Regions from separate parts of the Arthrobacter sp. SlRoot2-15 genome, predicted to be linked through region 1. Evidence: riboswitches for the same ligand, from Rfam matches in the RefSeq annotation. Region 1 holds a riboswitch; each other region holds the start of a gene.
The links. Region 1 has a riboswitch for thiamine pyrophosphate ahead of thiC (phosphomethylpyrimidine synthase ThiC). Riboswitches for the same ligand answer to the same signal wherever they lie in the genome.

Region 1 (7,574 bases):
CGGCGACGCGGATCCGGTTGCGCCACGGATCCTCGAAGCGCAGCTCGGCCCCGGTGTGGTGCGACTGGACGCCGGCGGTCCTGAGCCGGTCCGCCAGGGCGCCGACGTCGTCGCCGGACGGTACTTCGATCAGCACCTCGCCGAGACCCAGCGTGTCGCGGCGCGGGCCGGCGCCGCGGCTGTTCCAGACGTTCATGGCCATGTGGTAGTGGTAACCGCCGGCGGAGACGAAAAGAGCCTGGCCGTGCCAGCCGGCGGTCTTCTCGAAGCCGAGAGTGCCGACGTAGAAATCGTGCGCGGACTGCACATCGCCGACCTGCAGATGGACGTGCCCGACACCGGCGTCCGCCTCCCGCTGCCCGGCAAGCGATGCTTCGGTGAGGTGCTGCTCCAGGTAGCGCTGCGGCGGCAGGGCAAGACTGTCCATCACCACGTTCTTGCCCTCCCAGGACCAGGCCTCGCGCGGCCGGTCCCAGTAGAGCTCGATACCGTTACCCTCGGGGTCGTTGAAGTAGAAGGCCTCGCTGACAAGGTGGTCCGCGCTGCCGGTGAAGGACTGCGGCTCATACTGTGCCGCGGAGGCGACGGTCGCCGCCAGGGAAGGCTGGTCGTTGAACAGCAGGGCGGTGTGGAAGAGACCGGCCTCGCCGCGGGAGGGCAGGTTCAGCCCGGGGGCCGGGGCCAGGTGGACCAGCGGCTTGGCCTGGCGCCCGAGGTAGAGTCCACCGTCCTGCTCGGCGACGATGTCGAGGCCGAGAGCGCGCTGGTAGTAATCGGTCATCATCTTCATGTCGCCGACCTTGAGCATCACGGTGCCCATGGTGAGTTCGGCAGGAAGGAGATCCTGGGTGCTGGCTTCTGCGGTCATCGAAACCCTCCGGTGGTCCTGTGGCCGCCGACCCTCGGCGACCTTACATAAAGGTAAATTACTTGAAGCTTCAATTTATTCCTAGGGCGCAACACCTCCGTGGCGGCTCAATTCGCCGCGCAACACGATGCTCCGGGGCGTTTGCAGGGTGGCGAGGTTCCTGCGGGGGTCCTCGGCGCAAACAAGGACGTCGGCACTGGCGCCCTCCGCGATAGCGTCGGCCAAGAGCCAGTCCCGCGCGGCCCAGGTTGCGGCGTCGAGGGCGGCACCGGCGGGGATCCCGGCGGCGTGCAGCGCCTCGACCTCGTCCGCAATGCGTCCATGCTTGATGACGCTGCCGGCGTCTGTTCCTGCGTAGATGGCCACCCCGGCTTCGTACGCTTCGAGAATCCGTTCGGCGCGGCGTTCCCAGAGCGCGAGCATCTGTTCCGCGTACCGGGGGAACTTCGCCTCGGCCTGGGCCGCGATGGCCGAGAAGGTCGCGATGTTGATCAGCGTGGGAACAATCGGAACACCCTGTTCAACGAATCGGGGCAGGTGGCGGGGAAGCAGCCCGGTTCCGTGTTCGATGCAGTCGATGCCGGCGTCGAGCATGTCATCGAGAGTGTCCTCCGCGAAGCAATGCGCCGTGACGCGGGCGCCTTCGTCATGGGCGGCCCGGACTGCGTCCTTGACGTGCCGTGCCGGGAAGCTGGCGGCGAGAACACCGGCGTCGCGGTCGATCCAGTCCCCCACCAACTTGACCCAGCCGTCCCCGGCCCGGGCCTGCTTGCGGACAGCCTCCACGAGGTCCTCGGGTTCCACCTCGACGGCGAAGCCGCGCAGGTACCGGCGCGTCCTCGCGATGTGCCGGCCCGAGCGAATGAGGCGCGGCAGCTCCTTGCGCTGCTGCAGCCAACGGGTGTTGTGCACGGCGCCCGCGTCGCGGACCAGCAGGGTTCCCGCGTCACGGTCGGTCAGGGCCTGCTGTTCCGCCACGTCCTCCGGGACATCGCCGCCGGGGCCGAGCCCGATATGACAGTGCGCGTCGACCAGCCCGGGGATGACCCACCCGTCCAGCACGCGATCCGACGCGGCCGCGGGACGGTTGAACGTCAGAAGGCCGTCCACGGCCCACAGTCCTCGCCGTTCCTGGTCCGCCGCGGTGAGGACCGGGCCGCTGAACTCGATGATGCTGCTCACGGGTTATAGCCTAATCCGCCTGGCTGTCCGCCGTCCCACTGCGTCCGGCTCCAATGACGCTCAGGGCCTGAGGGCATCCCGGCAGGCTGTGGTAGCTTCGTCTACGACCACACGGGTGCCCTTGCAGGGGCTGAGATCGGGCTGACGCAGCCTGCGACCGTTGAACCTGTCCGGGTAATGCCGGCGAAGGAAGTGAGTATTTCTTTGAGCGCAACAAATTCCCAGCACCTCCCTGCCCAGAACAGGGACGGCTTCGCAGCGAGCCCCGTCACGCAGTCAATGAAGTCGCATGCCCTTGTGTATGTCGAGGACGGCGGGATCCGCGTCCCCATGACCGAAGTCGCCCTGGAACCCTCTCCGGGCGGCGTCACGAATCCACCGTTTCGCGTTTACCGCACCGCCGGCCCGGGAAGCGACCCGGTGGTGGGGCTGGCCCCCTTCCGCCGGGACTGGATCAACGGGCGCGGGGACACGGAATCCTACAGCGGCCGGGAACGGACCCTGCTCGACGACGGGAAGTCCGCCGTTCGACGGGGCGCCGCCTCGGCGGAATGGCAGGGCGCACCGCCGGAGCCGCGCCGCGCCGTTGAAGGACGGACGGTGACCCAGATGCACTATGCGCGGCAAGGCATCGTGACACCGGAGATGCGCTTCGTCGCCCTGCGGGAGAACTGCGACGTCGAGCTGGTCCGGAACGAAGTCGCCGCGGGCCGGGCCATCATCCCGAGCAACATCAACCACCCGGAGTCCGAGCCGATGATCATCGGGAAGGCGTTCCTGGTCAAGATCAATGCGAACATCGGCAACTCCGCGGTGACCAGCTCCATCGCCGAGGAAGTCGACAAGCTCCAATGGGCCACGCGGTGGGGCGCGGACACGGTGATGGACCTGTCGACCGGGGACGATATCCATACGACCCGCGAATGGATCATCCGCAATTCCCCCGTTCCCATCGGCACGGTCCCGATTTACCAGGCACTGGAAAAGGTCAACGGCGAAGCAAACGCCCTGACCTGGGAGATCTTCCGTGACACGGTGATCGAACAGTGCGAGCAGGGCGTCGACTACATGACCATCCACGCCGGGGTGCTGCTGCGGTACGTCCCGCTGACCGCCAACCGGGTCACCGGCATCGTGTCCCGCGGCGGTTCCATCATGGCCGGGTGGTGCCTTGCGCACCATCAGGAGAACTTTCTCTACACGCATTTCGACGAGCTGTGCGAAATTTTCGCCCGCTACGACGTCGCCTTCTCTCTCGGCGACGGTCTGCGGCCGGGGTCCACGGCGGACGCTAACGACGCCGCGCAGTTTGCCGAACTGGACACCCTGGCCGAGCTCACGCAACGGGCCTGGGACTTTGAAGTCCAGGTCATGGTGGAAGGCCCGGGCCATGTGCCGTTCCACCTCGTCCGGGAAAACGTGGAGCGCCAGCAGGAACTCTGCAAGGGCGCGCCCTTCTACACCTTGGGGCCGCTGGTCACGGACATCGCACCGGGCTATGACCACATCACCTCGGCCATTGGCGCCACCGAGATCGCCCGTTACGGGACCGCCATGCTCTGCTACGTCACGCCGAAGGAGCATCTGGGGCTGCCGAACAAGGACGACGTGAAGACCGGCGTGATCACCTACAAGATCGCCGCGCATGCCGCCGACCTCGCCAAGGGTCACCCCGGGGCGCACGAACGTGACGATGCCCTGTCCAAGGCCCGGTTTGAATTCCGTTGGCGGGACCAGTTCGCGCTTTCCCTGGACCCGGTGACCGCTGAGGCATTCCACGACGAGACCCTGCCGGCGGAGCCAGCCAAGACAGCCCATTTCTGCTCGATGTGCGGGCCGAAGTTCTGCTCCATGCGGATCAGCCAGGATATCCGCGAGGAATACGGTTCGGCCGCATCGCAGACGGCGTTGGCCCAGATGGCGGCGGGAATGCGGGAGAAAAGCAACGAATTCCTGGCGGCCGGCGGCAAGGTCTACCTTCCTGAGCCCACCGTGGGCGCACCCGTAGAGGCCTAGCCGGGGTCGGGCAGCCGTCCAGGCGGGTGGTCGCCCTGGAGTCGCGTGCTAGGACGCGTGGGCGTGCCGGCTGCGGTTGACGTCGGCGATAAACGAGCGGATGGCCCGGTCGCCTTCCTTCGAGTCCTGCGGCCGGTGCCCGCCCGGGGCTGTGCGGTGCAGGGCGCCGGTTTCGCGCAGGTAGCCGGCGATTTCCTCATACAGCGGTTCCCAGCCGCCGGTGAGGACCAGGGTGGGCACGCCCGGTACGATCTGCAGCGGGGCGTCCCAGGGCGGCGCCTGGAGGCGGAGCCGGCGCTGTTCCCGTCCGTCGTCGGCCGCCGGGGCGCCCACGGTTCCGCGGACCGGGGCGTGGGCGGCGAAGACCCGGCGCACGAACTCGCGGTGGAAATCCTCGTCGCCGAGCTGGTGCCGGACGTCGAAGAGCGGCTGCATCAGCGCCCGGTGCGCCGCCGTCGCCGGCAGTTCGGCGGTCAGCGAAAAGCAGGCGGGTTCGACCAAGGTCAGGGACCGGACCAGATCGGGACGTTCGACGGCGGCCATCATCGCTGCGATGGCCCCCTGCGAATGCGCCACCACGTGGCCGCCGGCCTCGCCGCGGCCGTCGTCGGCAAGGGCGCGCAGTACAATCGCCGCGTCCGCGGCGAAGTCCGTTTCCAGCGGTTCGGCGACGGCGTCGAAGCCGTGCCGGCGCAGGAACAGGGCGTCGTAGCTCAGCGCCATGCCATGCTGCTTCGGCCACGCCGCGGCGCCGAAACTGCCGGCCCCGTGGACGAAAACTACGCGCTGCTTGAACATGCCCTAAGCCTATGGCACCGCCCCGTCATCGGGGCCGGCGACATACTGGCCGTCGGCATGCTGCCCGCCCCCGAACTGCCGGAGCCTGGGAGGCTCCCGCTACTTGCTGCCGCCGAGGAACTTGTCGAAGCCCTTGGGCAGGTTCAGCTGGGACGGGTCGAACTCGCCGCCCTGCTGGCCGAAGGCTGCGCCGGTGGGCACGGCCTTGGCCCCGGCGGCACGGCGCGCCTCGGCATCCTTGAGCTCCTGCGCGGCCTTGGCCGGGTTGCCGGAGCGGGCCTTCTTCTTCGGCGCGCTCTTGGCACCCTTGCGGGCACCGCCGCCGCCCATGCCCGGCATCCCCGGCATCCCCGGCATGCCGCCGCCGGCAGCCATTTTCTTCATCATCTTCTGGGCCTGCGCAAAGCGTTCCAGCAGTCCGTTGACCTCGGAGACGTGCACACCGGAACCGCGGGCAATGCGGGCACGGCGCGAACCGTTGATGATCTTCGGGGCCACGCGCTCGTGCGGGGTCATGGACCGGACGATCGCCTCGACGCGGTCGATCTCCCGCTCGTCGAACTGCTCCAGTTGCTGGCGGATGTTCTGGGCGCCCGGCATCATCATGAGCATTTTCTTCATCGAGCCCATGTTGCGGATCTGCTGCATCTGGGCGAGGAAGTCCTCGAGCGTGAAGTCTTCCTGGTCGGCGAACTTCTTCGCCATCCGGGCCGCTTCGTCCTTGTCCCAGGACTTTTCGGCCTGCTCGATCAGGGTGAGGACGTCACCCATGTCGAGGATGCGCGAAGCCATCCGGTCCGGGTGGAACAGCTCAAAGTCGTCCAGGCCTTCGCCGGTGGACGCGAACATCACGGGCTTGCCGGTGACAGACGCGACGGAGAGCGCGGCACCGCCGCGGGCGTCGCCGTCGAGCTTGGAGAGCACGATGCCGGTGAAGTTGACACCCTCATCGAACGCCATGGCCGTGTTGACGGCGTCCTGGCCGATCATGGAGTCGATCACGAAGAGGACTTCGTTGGGGACGATCGCCTGGCGGATCCGGCGGGCCTGGTCCATCATTTCGGCGTCGACGCCGAGGCGGCCGGCGGTGTCCACGATCACGACGTCGTGCAGGGTGCGCTTGGCTTCCTCGACGCCGGCACGGGCGACGGCGACCGGGTCGCCGGTCGGGTGGTCCAGTTCGGTGGAGGTGGCGCCGGGGTGCGGGGCAAAGACGGGGACGCCGGCGCGCTGGCCGACGACCTGCAGCTGCGTCACGGCGTTGGGGCGCTGCAGGTCGCAGGCCACCAGCATGGGGCTGTGGCCCTGCGCCTTGAGGTACTTGGAGAGCTTGCCGGCGAGGGTGGTCTTGCCGGCGCCCTGGAGCCCGGCGAGCATGATGATGGTGGGCCCGGTCTTGGCCAGGCGGATCCGGCGGGTTTCGCCGCCGAGGATCTCGACGAGCTCCTCATTGACGATCTTCACGATCTGCTGGCTCGGGTTCAGCGCCCCGGAGACCTCCGCGCCGAGGGCACGCTCACGCACGCGGCCGGTGAACTCCCGGACCACCGGCACGGCAACGTCGGCATCCAGCAGGGCACGCCGGATTTCGCGGACCGTGGCGTCAACGTCCGCCTCGGTGAGGCGGCCCTTGCCACGGAGGTTCTTGAAGGTTGCTGTCAACCGGTCAGAGAGTGAATTGAACACGCGCCGTGCACTTCTTTCAGTGGATCTACAGCTGGCGGCCGGAGCGGCACGCCAGAGTCGTGACTGTTTCGCCGGAACGAACTGCCTCGACAACGGGACTCGACTATCTAGGGTACCAAGACGCGCCTTCAAGGTGGCATGCTGGCGTAGGTGACCAGTCAAACAACGGTAAAGACCTTGCTCATCCTCGGCGCCTCGGGCGACCTGACCGGCAGGCTGCTGCTGCCGGGCCTGGCCAGGCTGGTGGCCCGGGGCCACGCCCCCGGGCTCACGCTGGTGGGCGCCGGCTCGGACGACTGGGCCCCGGAGAAGTGGCTGGAGCGGCTGGAGACGTCCTTCGCCGACGCCAATTCCCAGGCCGACTCGGCCGGCAAGCGGGAGCTGAAGCGGATCCGCGAGAGCACCAGCTACCACCGGCTGGACGTCACAGCGGCGGGCGAGCTGGCCGGGCTCCTGGCCACTTTGGAGGGTCCCGTGGCCGTGTACTTCGCGTTGCCGCCCAAGATCAGCCAGCTGGCCTGCGAGGCCCTGACTCCGGAGCAGGTGCCGGCAGGGACCCGGCTCGTGATGGAAAAACCGTTCGGTTCCAGCGAGGAGTCCGCGCGCGAGCTGAACAGGACGCTCGCGGCGCTGGTCCCGGAGGACCACATCCACCGGGTGGACCACTTCCTGGGCAAAGCGACGGTCCTGAACATCCTGGGCCTGCGTTTCGCGAACACCTTCCTGGAGCCGGTGTGGAACCGGGACTATGTCGAGAAGGTGGAGATCATCTTCGACGAGGACCTCGCGCTGGAGGGCCGGGCCCGCTATTACGACGGCGCCGGTGCCCTGCGTGACATGATCCAGAGCCACCTGCTGCAGATCATGGCCCTGATGGCGATCGAACCGCCTGCCTCGGTGGACGAGCGGGACCTGCGGGACGCCGTCGCCACGCTCCTTCGCGCCAGCAGCATCAAGGCTCCGTACGCCAAGAACACCCGCCGCGCCCGCTACACCGCCGGCTCGATCGACGGCCGCAAGGTCC
Region 2 (7,574 bases), 1.2 Mb from region 1:
GGCACGGGCTCACCCCGGCGCTGGGGATGACCGCGGTGACGTTCGCCCTCGGCCTGGCGATGTTCTACGGACGGAACGCAGTCGCCCGCGCCCAGGGGCTGGTGCCCGGCTGGGTCGACGGCGACCGCGCCTACCAGCTCACCATCGGCGCCCTCGACGATGCCGCGGTCTGGGTCACCGGCCGCACCCAGCGCGGTTCGCTCTTCTTCTACCTGGCCGTCATCCTGAGCGTCGCCTTTGTCCTGCCGCTCACCGCGCTGCTGCTGGCCAACAAGCCGCTGCCCGGGGGCCTGTACTTCATCGACCCGGGCTCGCCGCTGCAGCCCGTGGTCGGCGCCGGCATCGTGATTGGAGCTCTCGCCGCGGTGCGGGCCAACAAGCGCTTCCTGGCGGTGCTGATGGTCTCGGTCACCGGCTACGGCATCGCCTTGATGTTCGCGCTCCAGGGCGCGCCGGACCTTGCCCTGACGCAGATGCTGGTGGAGACCATCATCCTGGTGGCCTTCGTCCTCGCCATGCGCAGCCTGCCGGCCGAACTGCGCGACCGCACCGGCGGCAAGTACCGGGTCGTCCGCGTGATCATCGGCGCCGCGTTCGGCGTCACGATGATCTTCGTGGCGATCTATGCCCTGGGAGCGCGGGTGGCCACCCCGGTCTCGCTGGAGTTCCCGCGCCTGGCCTATGAGGAAGGCAGCGGCCTGAACATCGTGAACGTCACCCTCGTGGACATCCGGGCCTGGGACACCTTCGGCGAGATCTCGGTGCTGGCGCTCGCGGCCACCGGCGTCGCCAGCCTGATTTTCGTCCGCGGCCGCGGCGACCGCATCGGTCCGTCCGCCTCGGTGGCGGAGGGGACGGTCGGGCGCCGGGCGGGCGTGGCCGGCAACACCCGGGACAACGCGGCCCTGGCCATGAGCCGGCGTTTCGCGGCGTCGGCGCGCGACGCCTGGCTGGTGGCCGGCCGGACCATGGCCCCGGAACGCCGCTCGATCATCTTCGAGGTGGTCACCCGGCTGATCTTCCACTCGATGATCGTCTTCTCCCTCTACCTGCTGCTCGCCGGCCACAACCTGCCCGGCGGCGGCTTCGCCGGCGGCCTCACCGCCGGGCTGGCGCTCACCATCCGCTACCTCGCCGGGGGCCGCTTCGAACTGCGCGAGGCCACGCCGGTCAGCGCCGGTGCACTGCTGGGGATCGGGCTCGCCACCGCCGCGGCGTCCGGCATTACGCCGCTCCTGCTGGGCGGCCAGGTCTTCCAAAGCGCCGTGATCGAGCTGTGGCTGCCGGTCTTCGGCGACATCAAATTCGTCACCTCCACGATCTTCGACATCGGCGTCTACATCGTCGTCGTCGGCCTGGCCCTGGACGTGCTGCGCAGCCTGGGCGCGAAAATCGACGAACATTTCGAAGAGCGGCCGGAAGACCAGCCGGACGAGCAGCCCGGGGCGCTCTTCGACGACGGCCAGCCCAACGGCGTCCCGGCCGAAACAACCGCCAAGGGGATAACATGAGCGTCAACCTGACCCTGCTGACGGTAATGGGAGCCCTGTACGCCTGCGGCATCTACCTGCTCCTGGAACGCAGCCTCACCCGGGTCCTGCTCGGCCTGATGCTGCTGGCGAACGCTACCAACCTGCTGATCCTGGCCACCGGCGGCTACGCCGGGCTCGCCCCGCTCTTCAGCAAGGACACCCCCGCGGGGGACTACAGCGACCCGCTCCCGCAGGTGCTGATCCTGACCTCGATCGTGATCTCCTTCGCGGTCACGGCCTTTATGCTGGGCATCATCTACCGCACCTGGGTGCTGGCCCGGCAGGATGAAATCCAGGACGACGCCGAGGACCGCCGCGTGGCCGAGACCCCCAGCTTCGACGCCGAGGACGACGCCGTCATCCCGGCCGAGACCTCCGAGTTCCCGCTGGTGTCCGCCGCCCGAAGCGACGACGTCGTGCAGGCCGGCGCCCGCCGGATGCCGGCCGTGGACGCCGCGGCGGAGGAACAGCCCGGATCCCAAAACATCGGCGCCGGCCCGGACGGAGGGACCAAGTGAACATCGCCAGCTTCGCCCCCCTCGCTGTCGTCCTCCCCATCCTCGGGGCCGCCCTGACCTTCCTCCTTATCCGGCATTCCAGGGCGCAGCGGACCGTGAGCATTGCGCTGCTGTCCCTGACCCTGCTGCTGGAGTGCTGGCTGCTGGCCTCCGTCTGGGAAGGCGGCACGGCGGCGGTGAACATCGGCGGCTGGCTGCCGCCTTGGGGCATCGTGATGGTGGTGGACCAGTTCTCCTCGCTCATGCTGGTGGTGTCCTCGGCCGTCAGCCTCGCCGTGCTGGTCTACGCCACCGGCCAGGGCATGGCCGACGGGGACAGCGACGCCCCCGTGTCGATCTTCCACCCCACCTACCTGATCCTCGTCGCGGGAGTGTCCAACGCCTTCCTCTCCGGCGATCTCTTCAATCTCTACGTCGGCTTCGAGATCCTGCTGACCGCCAGCTACGTGCTCATGACCCTCGGCGGGACGGGCCCCAGGATCCGCGCGGGCGTGACCTACGTGGTGGTCTCGGTGGTGTCCTCGGTGCTGTTCCTGATCGCGATTGCCATGATCTACGGCGCCACCGGGACGATCAACATGGCGGACCTCGCCATCAAGCTCGCCGACGTGGACCAGGGGACCCGAAACCTCCTGCACGTGCTGCTGCTCGTGGCATTCGGCATCAAGGCCGCCGTGTTCCCGCTGAGTTTCTGGCTCCCCGACTCGTATCCGACGGCGCCGGCCCCGGTCACCGCTGTGTTCGCCGGCCTGCTCACCAAGGTGGGTGTCTACGCGATAGTCCGCACCGAAACCCTGCTGTTCCCTGGAGACACCTTCAATACCCCGCTAATGGTCGCGGCGCTGCTGACCATGGTGGTGGGCATCCTGGGCGCCCTGGCGCAGAGCGACATTAAACGTTTGCTGTCCTTCACCCTGGTCAGCCACATCGGCTACATGGTGTTCGGCCTGGCCATGTCCTCGGTAGCGGGGCTCGCGGCCGCGGTGTTTTACGTGGCGCACCACATCACCATCCAGACCAGCCTGTTCCTCGTGACCGGCCTGATCGAGCGCCGCGCCGGGAGTTCCTCGGTGGACCGGATCGCCGGGCTGGCCAAACTCTCGCCGCTGCTGGCCGTGCTGTTCTTCGTGCCGGCCATGAACCTGGCCGGCATCCCACCGCTCTCCGGCTTCCTCGGCAAGCTGGGCCTGCTGCAGGCCGGTGTTGCCCTCGGGACCCCGCTGGCCTACGCCCTCGTGGCCGGCGGCGTGCTGACCAGCCTGCTGACCCTGCTGGCCGTCGCCAGGGTCTGGAACCGCGCGTTCTGGCGCAAGCCCGAGGACGCCGAACATCCGGATCCCGTGCTGCTCGCCGTCCCCGGCGGCCAGCCGGCCGGGGACCGCGTCGGCCAGCAGAACGTGACCCTGCTGCCGCGCACCATGATGGGCTCCACGCTGGGGCTGGTGCTGCTGGGAGTGGCGCTGACGGTCTTCGCCGGGCCGCTGTTCCAGGTCGCCGGGCAATCGGCTTCCGAGATGCTCGACCGGTCCTCCTACATCCAGGCCGTGCTGGGGGACGAGGCCCAGGCCCCGGTGATCGCGCAGCAGCGGCAGGAGGGGGCAAAATGACGCGCAAGCGGATCTCGCTGCGCCAGGAGCTGCCGCTGCTGGTCTGGCTCGTCATCGTCTGGGGCGCCCTCTGGCAGGACTTCAGCGCCGGCAACCTGCTCTTCGGCGCCCTGATCGCCGTGGTGGTGGCACGGGTGTTCTACCTGCCGCCGGTGGAACTGGGCGGCCGCTTCAACGTGCTGCGTGCCGTGCCGTTCGCCCTGGTGTTCCTGGCCAAGGTGGTGGCGGCCAGCTTCCAGGTGCTGTTCCTGGCCGTGGTCCGGGGGCCGCGGGTAATCAGCGCCGTCGTCGCCGTCCCGCTCCGGAGCCACTCCGACCTGCTGGTGACGGCCACCGGGCATGTCATCTCGCTGATCCCGGGGTCGCTGGTGGTGGAGGTGGACCGCTCCACGTCCACGCTTTACATCCACGGCATCAACGTCCGCGACGCCGAGGATGCCGCCAAGCTCCGCAAGGAAGTCCGCGACACCGAGGCCGGGCTGATCCGGATCATGGGCACCAAGGCCGAACTCTCCGCCCTGCAACAGGAGGTGGGCGCATGATGCCCCTGGTCCTGGCCATTACCGCCGTCGTGCTGTCCCTCGCCGCCGGCGGGGCGATCATCCGCATCGCGCGCGGGCCCTCGCTGCTGGACCGGGTGCTCGCCGCCGACGTGCTGCTCGCCATCCTCGGCGCGGCGCTGTGCATCGACATGGCCGTGAACCGGCACCTGAACAACCTGATGCTGCTGGTGGCCATCTCCATCATCGGCTTTGTGGGCTCGGTGACGGTGGCCCGTTTTGTGGCGGACCGGAGGAAACAGCCCAATGAATCCTGAGACGTTCCCCGCCGACGCCGTGATCGACGCCGTCTCGGCCGTGTTTATGGTGCTCGGGGCGGTGATGTCCCTCGGCGCGGCGATCGGCCTGCTGCGGTTCCCGGACCTGATGAGCCGGATGCACGCCGCGACCAAGCCGCAGGTGCTGGGGCTGTTCCTGCTGCTCTGCGCGGTGGGGCTGCAGCTGCGCACCTGGTGGGTGTGGCCGGTGCTGGTGGTGGCATGGATCTTCCAGCTGCTGACCGTGCCGGTCTCCGCCCACATGGTGGGCCGGGCCGGCTACCGCACCAAACACCTTCACCCGGAGCTGCTCAGCGCGGACGAGCTGGAGGCCGTGGTGCAGCAGGCGGCCGGCAAGAGCGGGTTCACCGACGACGACGTCGAGTGACGCCGCCGCCGGGACCCGCCGCTCTGGACGAGGCGGTTTAGACCAAGCGGTTTAGACCAGATCCTGGGTCTTGGCGAAGCGGGTGATCGCGCGCTGCGTGCCGCGGTTGGCGAGGACCTGGATGATGGCGCTGACCGAGGCCGAAATCAGGGCAAAGGTCAGGGCCTGGCGCAGGGTGGTGGGAACGTCGTCGTCGTGGCCCTTGGGCGGCTTGTTGCCGGTGGTCTTTTCCCAGACGGTGTCAACCACCTTGGTGCCGACAAAACCGGCGACGAGGCTGATGCCGGTGCCAAGCAGTTTGATGAAGATGTTCATGCGGCGTACTCCTTGCGGGAGGGAACAGGGCTTCCCCTAGCCTAGCCTCCCCTGGCGCCCCGACGGCCGAGGAATTCGGTCAGGGCCTCGACCACCAGTTCGTGGTCGGCCTTCTGCGGCAGCCCCGAGACCGTGACCGTGCCCACCGCGCCGGTTCCGCGCAGGTAGACGGGGAACGAGCCGCCGTGGGCGGCAAACTCCAGCTGGTCGAACCAGGCGTTGTCCTCGATCCTGCGCCCGGCAGCCCGGGCCCGGAGTCCCACGAGGAGCGACGGGACTTCATACCGCGAGGCCGTGCGCTGCTTGGCCCTGATCCAGCGCTCGTTGTCCGGGGTGGCACCCTCGAGGGCCGCGTGGAAGAGCACCTGCTCACCCTTGGTGATGTCGATGGCGATGGGGTGGTTGCGCTGCCGGCCGAGCTCCACCAGCAGGAACCCGAGCTCCAGCGCGTCGTCCTTGCTGAAGGACTCGAACTGCAGTTCATCGATTTCCGTCAGGATCCGGCCGATGAGCGCGGCCAGGGATCCCGGCGGCTGCGGTTCCGCGGAGTCGGGGTCGTAGTCGGGGGAAGGCGCTTGTGCATCGCTCATGGGATTCAGCTTCCGTTACGTTCTGCCGCTGCGCAACCCCAACGGGTGTAAACTGGGCCAGCCCATAAGGGTGATTTTAAATACGACAGGGGAGCGCCGCCGTCGGCCATCCGGAGCAGTCCGGGGATCCACAGGTGGGCGCTGAGAGTGCGGACAGCCGCAGACCCTCGAACCTGATCCGGTTAGTACCGGCGCAAGGGAGTCGAGTTCTCAGGGTGCCCGGCACCCGTGGCGGAAGCCGCGCGCAGCCGGAACACCCTCCCCTCCTGTACCTCAGGAGGACGATATGACTGATATTTCTGCAAAGCAGACACTGGCCACCGGCAAATACAGCTGGCGTGTGGTCGACATTGTGCTGGCCGCGTTGATTGCTGTTGCCGGCGGCGTGATTTTCTGGGCCTGGTCCCAGGGCGCCAACCTCGTAGCCGTGCCGCTGAACGCGGTCTACCCGCCGCTGACCGGGCTCTACGCCGGCGGCTGGATGATCCCGGCGGTGCTGGGCATGCTGGTCATCCGCAAACCGGGAGCAGCGCTGTTCTGCGAAACCGTGGCCGCCACGGGTGAGCTGATCATGGGTTCCCAATACGGCGCCTCCGTGCTGTTCTCCGGTTTCGTGCAGGGCCTCGGCGCCGAGCTCGTCTTCGCCGCGTTCCTGTACAAGCGGTTCAACCTGCCGGTGTCCCTGCTTGCCGGCGCCGGCGCGGGCCTGTTCTGCGGCCTCAACGACTCCTTCCTGCCCTGGGGCTGGAACATCGCCTACGAGACCGGTGACAAGTTCGCCTACATCGTCTTCTGCGCCGTCTCTGGAGCCGTGATCGCCGGCGGACTGTCCTGGCTGGCCACCCGCGGGCTGGCCAAGACCGGGGTGCTCGCGTCGTTCGCGTCCCGCAAGGCGGCATCGGAACCCGTGTTCTCCTGATGCCCGCACACGCATGACTTCTGTCTACGACGTACGACCCGCCGCGGTCACCGCCCGCGGCTGGGGCTGGCGGCACGCCGGGCGGACACGTCCGGCCGTCAGCGGACTGGACCTGGATATCCGCCCGGGCGAGCGTGTGCTGCTGCTGGGCCCTTCCGGTTCCGGCAAGTCCACGCTGCTGCACGCCTTGGCGGGGGTGCTGGGGGAGGGCGCCGGCCCGTCCGCAGCTGCTTCCGCAGCCGCTTCCGCCGACGCGGACGACGCCGACGAGACCGGCAGCCTGCTGATCGACGGTGTCCCGCCCCGGGCAGCACGCGGACGGGCCGGCCTGGTGCAGCAGGACCCGGAAACCCAGGTGGTGCTCTCCCGGGTCGGCGACGACGTCGCCTTCGGCGCCGAGAACCTCGCGGTCCCGCCGGCGGAGATCTGGCGGCGCGTGGCGGAAGCGCTCGACGACGTCGGGCTCGGCGGGCTGCCGCTGGAGCACCCTACGTCGGCGCTCTCCGGCGGCCAAAAACAGCGGCTGGCCCTCGCCGGGATCCTCGCGATGCGGCCCGGGCTGCTGCTGCTGGACGAACCCACCGCCAACCTCGACCCCGCCGGTGTCCTGGAGGTCCGCGACGCCGTGGGCCGCTGCGTGGACAAGTCCGGGGCCACACTGGTGGTCGTGGAGCACCGCGTGGCCGTCTGGAAAGACCTCGTGGACCGGATCGTCGTGCTGCAGCCGGGGTCCGGCGCGGACTCCGGCGTGCTCTTGGACGGGCCGCCCGAGACGGTCCTGGAGCAGGCGCGGGACATGCTCATCGCCGCCGGCGTCTGGGTGCCGGGCCACGTCCCGGCGACGCGGGCGCGCAGCGGCGTGGCAGACGGGATCACCCGCGGTGGCGG
Region 3 (7,574 bases), 430 kb from region 1:
CGCCTTCGCGGGAGCCGGAGCGTCCGCCGTCGCGCCCGCTGTTTGACGCGCTGCCGCGCGAGTTTTTCTTGCCGGTCTCGCCGAGGTCCTCGAGGACTTCGGCGTCGACGCCGGCGAGCACCCGCTTGTCGCGGGGGAGACGGCCCTTGGTGCCCTCGGGGATATCCAGTTCCTCGTACAGGTGCGGCGAGGAGGAATAGGTTTCCACCGGTTCGGGCACGCTCAGGCCGAGGGCCTTGTTGATCAGGCCCCAGCGGGGCATGTCGTCCCAGTCGACGAAGGTCACGGCGGTGCCCTTGTTGCCGGCGCGGCCGGTGCGGCCCACGCGGTGCAGGTAGATCTTCTCGTCTTCGACGCACTGGTAGTTGATCACGTGCGTGACGTCGTCGACGTCGATGCCGCGGGCGGCGACGTCGGTGGCGACGAGGACATCGACCTTGTTGTTGCGGAAGGCGCGCAGCGCCTGCTCGCGGGCACCCTGGCCGAGGTCGCCGTGGATGGCGGCGGCGGCGAAGCCGCGGTCCACCAGTTCCTCGGCGACCTTGGCAGCGGTGCGCTTGGTCTTGGTGAAGATGATGGTGCGGCCGCGGCCGCGGGCCTGCAGGATGCGCGAGACGACCTCGATCTTGTCCATGCTGTGGGCACGGTAGATGAGCTGGCGGATGTCGCGCTTGGTCAGGCCCTCGTCGTCGGGGTCAGCGGCCCGGATGTGGGTGGGCTGGCTCATGTAGCGGCGCGCCATCGCGATGACCGGGCCGGGCATGGTCGCGGAGAACAGCAGCGTCTGCCGGACCGCGGGGGTGCCGGCGATCAGGGTCTCGACGTCGGGCAGGAAGCCGAGGTCCAGCATCTCGTCGGCCTCGTCCAGGATGACCATCTTGACGTTCTTCAGCACCAGGTGCTTCTGCTTGTACAGGTCGATCAGGCGCCCGGGGGTGCCGACGACGACCTCGACGCCCTGCTGCAGCGCCTCGACCTGCGGTTCGTAGGCGCGGCCGCCGTAGATGGTGGTGATCCGGGCGTTGCGCTTGCGGGCTGCCGTCTGCAAGTCGCTTGCGACCTGCACGGCCAGCTCGCGGGTCGGCACAATGACGAGGGCCTGCGGCGCGCCGGGGGCGGGCAGCAAGGCGTAGCCGGCGTCGTCGCGGCCGATGACCCGCTGCAGGGCCGGGATGCCGAAGCCAAGAGTCTTGCCGGTGCCGGTCTTGGCCTGGCCGATGATGTCATGGCCGGACAGCGCGACGGGCAGGGTCATGGCCTGGATCGGGAACGGGTGGGTGATGCCGGCGTCGGCGAGGGATTCCACGATGTCGGCGCGGACGTTGTAGTCGGCGAACGACTTTTCCGCGATTTCGTGCGGTTTTTCGTCCGAGATGATGGTCTCTTCCGGCTCGATCGATTCCGTGCCGGATTCGTCGGTCAGAAGCTGGTGCGTGTGCAATTCACTCACAGGGGAGTTTCCTTATTCATTTGGGCTGCGCTGCTTGCTCAACGGGGCCGGCGCGGGGCCGTTCCGGAGCACGCTCAGACGCGCAAGCAAGTCCAGTGGAAGCCGATCGCGGGCTATCTGATGCTGGCACTGGGACCAGCGGGTGTGTCTCAAGATCGCGTAGGGGCGGGCTTGTTGAATTCGAAAAACTTGGAAATCAACGACCGGGCATCCATTACTACCTTTCCAGTCTAGCCGTTCGCCGTTGCGAACCTCGACCGGGGGCCGCGGTGCGGCGCGCCCATGTGCCCCGCAACGGCGCGGAGCCGGGACCGGCGAATCAGCCGACGAGCTCGAGCCGGACTTCCCGGGTGGCGATGTCCGAGGACACCACGCGCACCCGGACCTGGGTGCCGGACTCGAGGTCGCCGGGGCACCGGGCGGTCACCGCGGGCTCGGCGATCTGCACGATCCCGGACGGGCCGTTCCCGTTTCCGTTTCCCTTGCCGGTGCCGGTGCCGGTCCCGTTTCCGTTGCCGCCGGGCCCGCCGGCGCCGTTCTTGGCCGGTTTCGAGCCGGAGATGACGACGGCGTCGAACTCCTGCCCGATGTGGTTGATCAGCAGGGCGGCCTCCACGGTGTCCAGCGAGAGCCGCTCCAGCTTGGCGGCCAGCTGGTCCGAGGCCGCCATGATGGCCGGCAGCGAGGGGAGCGCCGCGCGGGCCCAGCCGGGGACCTCGGCGCCGTTGGACAGGGCCTCGCAGATGACCAGGACGAAGCGGTCGATCAAGCGGCGCAGCGGGGCGGTGGAGTGGGCGTACGCCGCGCCGATGGCGGACTGGATCGCGTCCCCGGGGACTTCGCCGTCGAACGGGGTGTAGCCGGCGCCGCGGAAAAGCATGCCGGCCGAGTGGACGATCGCCAGCTGCCGGGGGTCCGTGGGGTCCAGGGTGCGCAGGTATTCCCCGTAGCTGATCTCCCCGTCCCACGGCTTGCCGAGCGCGCCGGTCTGGCGCCGGAAATGCCGCAGCGAACGCTCGTCCGGCGCGGGCATGGTGCGCAGGATGCCGACCTTGCCCCGGAGCATCAGCTCGGCCGCGGCCATGCCGGTCATCAGCGAGATCTGGGCGTTCCAGTCCTCCACCGGCAGCGGCGGGGCCGCGACAATCCGGTAGCCGCCGTCGGGCAGCTGCTCGATTTCCTGCTCCGGCATGTTCAGGCTGGCGCCGCCGCGCAAACGTTCCAGTTCCACCCGCTTGCTGCCGACTTCCTTCAGCAGCTGCAAGAGGGGGTCGGCGGTGCCGCCGTCGAGCTCGGCCTGCACCCCGTGGTAGCTGAGCTTGGCCCGGCTGCGGACCTGCGCCCGGCGCACCAGGACGGAGGACACCTCGGCGGCGGCATCGAGCTCGAACTCCCAGACGAAGGCCGCGCAGAGCTGGCCGGCCAGCAGGCTGCCGGCCGCCTCGCTGATGACTTCCGGATGCAGCGGGATCCGGCCCTCCGGCGTGTAGAACGTCTGGCCGCGGCGGCGGGTTTCGGCGTCGAGCGCGCTGCCTGGGGCGACGAAGGAGGGGACGTCCGCGATCGCGTAGAAGACTTTGTACCCGTCGCCGGCGCGGTCAATGAAGAGCGCCTGGTCCAGGTCCGTTGAGGAGGCCGGATCAATGGTCACAAACTCCACGTGGGTCAGGTCCAGGGCCGGCAGCTCGTGGCCTGCCACCGCTGCCTCGGCCTCGCGGAGCACCTCGTCCGGGAACGGGCCCGGCAGCTCCAGCGTGGTGCGCAGTGCGTTGAGCGACTGGGCCAGTTGGTTCTGCTGCTGGCGCACGCTTGGGGTCAGGCGATGATGAGACACGAAAATCAGGTTAGCCCGATTTTCGCCATTAGTCTTGGAGCATGAGCACTTCCCCGGCCAGCCCCGTCCGCGACCAGCATTTTCTCCGGGAGCTGCTGGGTGTGATGGCCTACGGGGAGCTCTCGGCCTTCGAACGGCTGTCTTCCGACGCCCGGTATTCGCCCACGCTGCATGACCGCGCCGTGCTGGGGAGCCTTGCCGTCACCGAGTTCCAGCACTACGAACTGGTCTGCGCGAAACTGGCGGAGCTCGGCGTCGACGCGGAGGAGGCCATGCTGCCGTTCCAGCCGTCCGTGGACCACTTCCATGAGCGCACCCGCCCCTCCGACTGGTACGAGTCGCTGATGAAGGCCTACGTGATCGACACGGTGTCCGCGGACTTCTACCGCCTGATTTCCGGCTACGTCGACGCCGGCACGGCCGCCCTGATCGAGCAGGTCCAGTCAGCCGAGGGCGCGACGGCAGTGCTGGGCGAACGGCTCAAGGCGGCGCTCGCGGATGATCCCCGGCTGGCTTCCCGGCTGGCCCTGTGGGCGCGGCGCCTGCTGGGCGAGGCGCTCACCCAGGCCCAGCGCGTCAGTGTGGACCGCGCCCTCCTGGGCGGTCTGGCCGGCGTGGACGAGGCCGGGGCAGGGGAACTGGTCCGCTCCCTGACTGCCGAGCTCGCCGCCGCCCACTCCCGCCGGATGTCCCAGCTGGGGCTCGCGGGTTAGCTGGACGCGGCGTCGGCATCCGCCCCCGCGTCGAGCGAGGCAAGCAGCGCGCGTGCCGCCCCGGCGGGATCGTCGGCCTCGGTGATCGCCCGGACCACCACGACCCGGCGGGCGCCCGCCTCCACCACCTGCTCCACGTTGCCCAGATCGATGCCTCCGATCGCAAACCACGGCACCACCCCGGCGACCCGGCCGCTGTCGCCGGCCTCGGCCCGTTCAATCGCCGCCGCGGCGTAGCGCACCAGGTCCAGCCCGACGGCGGCGCGGCCCGGCTTGGTGGGGGTCGCCCAGACCGGACCCACGCAGAAGTAGTCCAGCCCGCTCCGGCCCGGGGCCGCGGCGATGGCCGCGTCGACCTGTTCCGGGGTGTGCGTGGACATGCCGATCACGGTGCCCTTGCCCAGGAAATCCCGGGCCGCGGCGAAGGGAATGTCCTTCTGGCCGATATGGAAGACCGGCGCCCCGGCGAGCGAGGCGAGGTCGGCGCGGTCGTTCACGGCCCAGAGCCGGCCGTGCCGCTGCGCTACGGAGTGCAGGACCTCCAGGAGCTCGAGCTCCTCGGCCGCCTCCAGTGACTTGTCCCGCAACTGGATGATGTCCACCCCGCCGGCGAAGGCGGCGTCGACGAAGTACTCGAAGTCGCCGCGGCCCTTCCGGGCATCGGTGCACAGGTACAGGCGGGCGGTGGTGTGGACATCCTGGCTCATGCCCCAAGCCTAGTTCCTCTAAACTGGGCGCATACCGCGGGAGCCCGCGCGGGCCGTCACACGGCCGCCGGGCTGAGAGGGCGTCAGAGCCGACCGCTTGACCTGATCCGGCTAGTACCGGCGTAGGGAAGGAAACCTATGGACGCACCAGTCCCGCCATCGGCCGCCCCGGCGGACCCCTCAGCACACCGGTACGACGTCGCCGTGATCGGCGGCGGGGTGGTCGGCCACGGGATCGCCTGGGAGGCGCGGCGCTCGGGCCGTTCCGTGGCCCTGATCGATGACGCCCCCGGCAGCGGGGCCAGCTGGGCTGCCGCCGGCATGCTGGCCCCCGTCAGCGAACTCCACTACCAGGAGGAAGCGCTCCTGGCGCTCATGCTGGAGGCCGCCCGGCTGTGGCCGGGCTTCGCCGCCGGCCTGGACGGTGCCCTGGACGGCGGTACCGGGTCCGGCCCGGAAGGGGCGGGCGGCACGGGGTATCTCACGACGCCGACCCTCGCCGTCGGCGCGGATGCGGCGGACCGCCGGGCACTCGCGGACCTGCGGGCCGTGCAGCAGGCCTGCGGCCTCGCCGTGGAGCCGCTGACCGTGCGTGAGGCACGGGCCCGCGAGCCGCTGCTCAGCCCCGGCATCTCCTGCGCCCTCGACATACCCGCCGACCACCAGGTGGACCCGCGCCGGCTGCTGGGCAGGATCGGAGCGCTGCTGCGCGCGGACGCCCGGTTCGCGGCCGTGCCCCGCCGCGCCGACGGGCTGCTCTGGGACGGAGGCCGCGTCTCCGGCGCCAGCCTCGAAGGCGGCGGCGAGATCCGCGCAGACGAGACCGTCGTGGCCAACGGCCTCGGGGCGGCGGACCTGCAGGGCCTGCCCGGGGGACTCGCCCTGCCGCTGCGCCCGGTCTACGGGGACATCCTCCGGCTCCGTGTGCCGCCACGGCTCCGGCCGCTGCTGCGCTCCACCGTGCGGGGACTGGTCCGGGGGGTGCCGGTGTACATCGTCCCGCGGGAGGACGGCACGGTCGTGATCGGAGCGACCCAGCGGGAGGATGCGCCCACGGAGTCCGAGGCGGTGTCCGCCGGCGGCGTCTACCAGCTGCTCCGCGACGCCCAGCAACTGCTCCCCGCCGTCGCCGAACTCGAACTGCTTGAGGCCACGGCACGGGCCCGGCCGGGAACGCCGGACAATGCCCCGCTCCTGGGGCGCGTTCGCCGCCCCGGCTCCGGCGGCGACGTCGAGGGGCTGATCATCGCCACCGGCTTCTTCCGGCACGGCGTCCTGCTGACCCCGGTGGCCGCCGCGGTCTGCCGGGAGCTGCTGGACGGCCCGCCGGACCCGCGCTGGGCCGGGTTCCGCCCGGACCGCTTCTCCGCCCGCCGGGAATCAGCACAGGACTTTTCACCGAACGACAGGACAACAGCATGAATATCAGGCTCAACGGGGCACAGCACACCCTCGCCGACGGCGCCACGGTCAGCGCCCTGGTCAGCGTCGTCACCGGCCGGCCGCTGGCCGCCGACGGCCAGGCCACGGACGGCCGGAAGCTCGGCGTCGCCGTCGCCCGCAACGCCGAGGTGGTACCGCGCAGCCGCTGGCACGCGACGGCGCTCGCCGAGGGCGACGACGTCGAGCTCGTCACGGCAGTCCAGGGAGGATGAACACCATGGGAGAAACAGCACCGACCGCAACGCGGCAGACACGCCGGGATCCGCTGACGATCGACGGGGTGGAACTGGGCTCGCGGCTGATCATGGGGACCGGCGGCGCGCCGAGCCTGGACGGCCTCGGCACCGCCCTGGTGGCCTCCGGAACCGAACTCACCACGGTGGCAATGCGCCGCTACTGGCCGGCCGAAACCGGTTCGCTGTTCCAGTTGCTGGCGGAGCGGAACATCCGGGTGCTGCCCAACACCGCCGGCTGCTTCACCGCCCGGGACGCCGTCCTCACGGCCGAGCTGGCCCGGGAAGCACTCGAGACGGACTGGGTGAAACTCGAGGTGATCGCCGACGAGCACACGCTGCTGCCAGACGCCGTGGAACTCGTGGAGGCCACCGAACAGCTGGTGGCCCGCGGGTTTAAGGTCTTCGCCTACACGAACGATGACCCGGTGCTCGCCCTCCGGCTCGAACACCTCGGCGCGACCGCCGTGATGCCCCTCGGCGCCCCGATCGGCACCGGCCTGGGCATCCTGAACCCGCACAACATCGAACTGATCGTCTCCCGGGCGTCGGTGCCGGTGGTGCTCGACGCCGGCATCGGCACCGCCTCCGACGCGGCGCTCGCGATGGAACTGGGCTGCGACGCCGTGCTCCTCGCCACCGCCGTGACCCGCGCCCAGGACCCGGCGATGATGGGGGAAGCCTTCAAACACGCCGTCATCGCCGGCAGGCTTGCCCGGAACGCCGGCCGGATCCCGCGCCGCGAGCATGCCCTCGCCTCGTCCGCCATGGAGGGCCGCGCCGAGTTCCTTTAGCGGTTCCGGTGCCGGAACACCGGCCGGAGTACCATTCCTGAAAAGAAATGTGGCGGCAGGTGTCCTCTTGGCGGCATCGTCCTCGTCGTACTGATGTATCGACCGACTAGAAGGAGCACTTGTGGACTACATGCTTTTTATCTGTACCGATCCCACCGCGCCGGAATATGTGGCCGCCGAGGACAACATCGAGGAATGGGCGGCCGAGGTGGAGGCCCGGGGCATCGCCCGGCACGGGGACCGCCTGCGTCCTGTCGAGGACGCCACCACGGTCAAGGTGCGCGCCGGCGAGCTGGTTGTCAGTGACGGTCCCTTTGCCGAGACCAAGGAATGGGTGGCGGGCTACGACATCATCGCCTGCGCCGATCTTGATGAGGCGATCGAGGTCGCATCCAAGCAC

Region 2: another riboswitch for thiamine pyrophosphate. It lies ahead of AC6I9V_RS09580 (ECF transporter S component); the one in region 1 lies ahead of thiC (phosphomethylpyrimidine synthase ThiC).
Region 3: another riboswitch for thiamine pyrophosphate. It lies ahead of thiO (glycine oxidase ThiO); the one in region 1 lies ahead of thiC (phosphomethylpyrimidine synthase ThiC).

Annotation. Positions count from the first base shown of each region.
Region 1 is NZ_AP046058.1:3,275,996-3,283,569, reverse strand. Features, by position in the region: gene AC6I9V_RS15185 (VOC family protein) at 1-868, opposite strand, end outside; gene AC6I9V_RS15180 (amidohydrolase family protein) at 950-2,050, opposite strand; TPP riboswitch at 2,152-2,259, shown strand; gene thiC (phosphomethylpyrimidine synthase ThiC) at 2,255-4,066, shown strand; gene AC6I9V_RS15170 (alpha/beta fold hydrolase) at 4,115-4,864, opposite strand; gene ffh (signal recognition particle protein) at 4,964-6,550, opposite strand; gene AC6I9V_RS15160 (glucose-6-phosphate dehydrogenase) at 6,701-7,574, shown strand, end outside.
Region 2 is NZ_AP046058.1:2,095,127-2,102,700, forward strand. Features, by position in the region: gene AC6I9V_RS09540 (Na+/H+ antiporter subunit A) at 1-1,511, shown strand, start outside; gene AC6I9V_RS09545 (Na(+)/H(+) antiporter subunit C) at 1,508-2,050, shown strand; gene AC6I9V_RS09550 (Na+/H+ antiporter subunit D) at 2,047-3,657, shown strand; gene AC6I9V_RS09555 (Na+/H+ antiporter subunit E) at 3,654-4,199, shown strand; gene AC6I9V_RS09560 (MrpF/PhaF family protein) at 4,196-4,474, shown strand; gene mnhG (monovalent cation/H(+) antiporter subunit G) at 4,464-4,862, shown strand; gene AC6I9V_RS09570 (DUF4235 domain-containing protein) at 4,914-5,177, opposite strand; gene AC6I9V_RS09575 (heme-degrading domain-containing protein) at 5,219-5,767, opposite strand; TPP riboswitch at 5,845-5,985, shown strand; gene AC6I9V_RS09580 (ECF transporter S component) at 6,054-6,686, shown strand; gene AC6I9V_RS09585 (ABC transporter ATP-binding protein) at 6,700-7,574, shown strand, end outside.
Region 3 is NZ_AP046058.1:2,848,673-2,856,246, forward strand. Features, by position in the region: gene AC6I9V_RS13185 (DEAD/DEAH box helicase) at 1-1,450, opposite strand, end outside; gene AC6I9V_RS13190 (RNB domain-containing ribonuclease) at 1,770-3,284, opposite strand; gene AC6I9V_RS13195 (ferritin-like fold-containing protein) at 3,326-3,997, shown strand; gene thiE (thiamine phosphate synthase) at 3,994-4,704, opposite strand; TPP riboswitch at 4,731-4,851, shown strand; gene thiO (glycine oxidase ThiO) at 4,843-6,126, shown strand; gene thiS (sulfur carrier protein ThiS) at 6,123-6,359, shown strand; gene AC6I9V_RS13215 (thiazole synthase) at 6,365-7,174, shown strand; gene AC6I9V_RS13220 (YciI family protein) at 7,305-7,574, shown strand, end outside.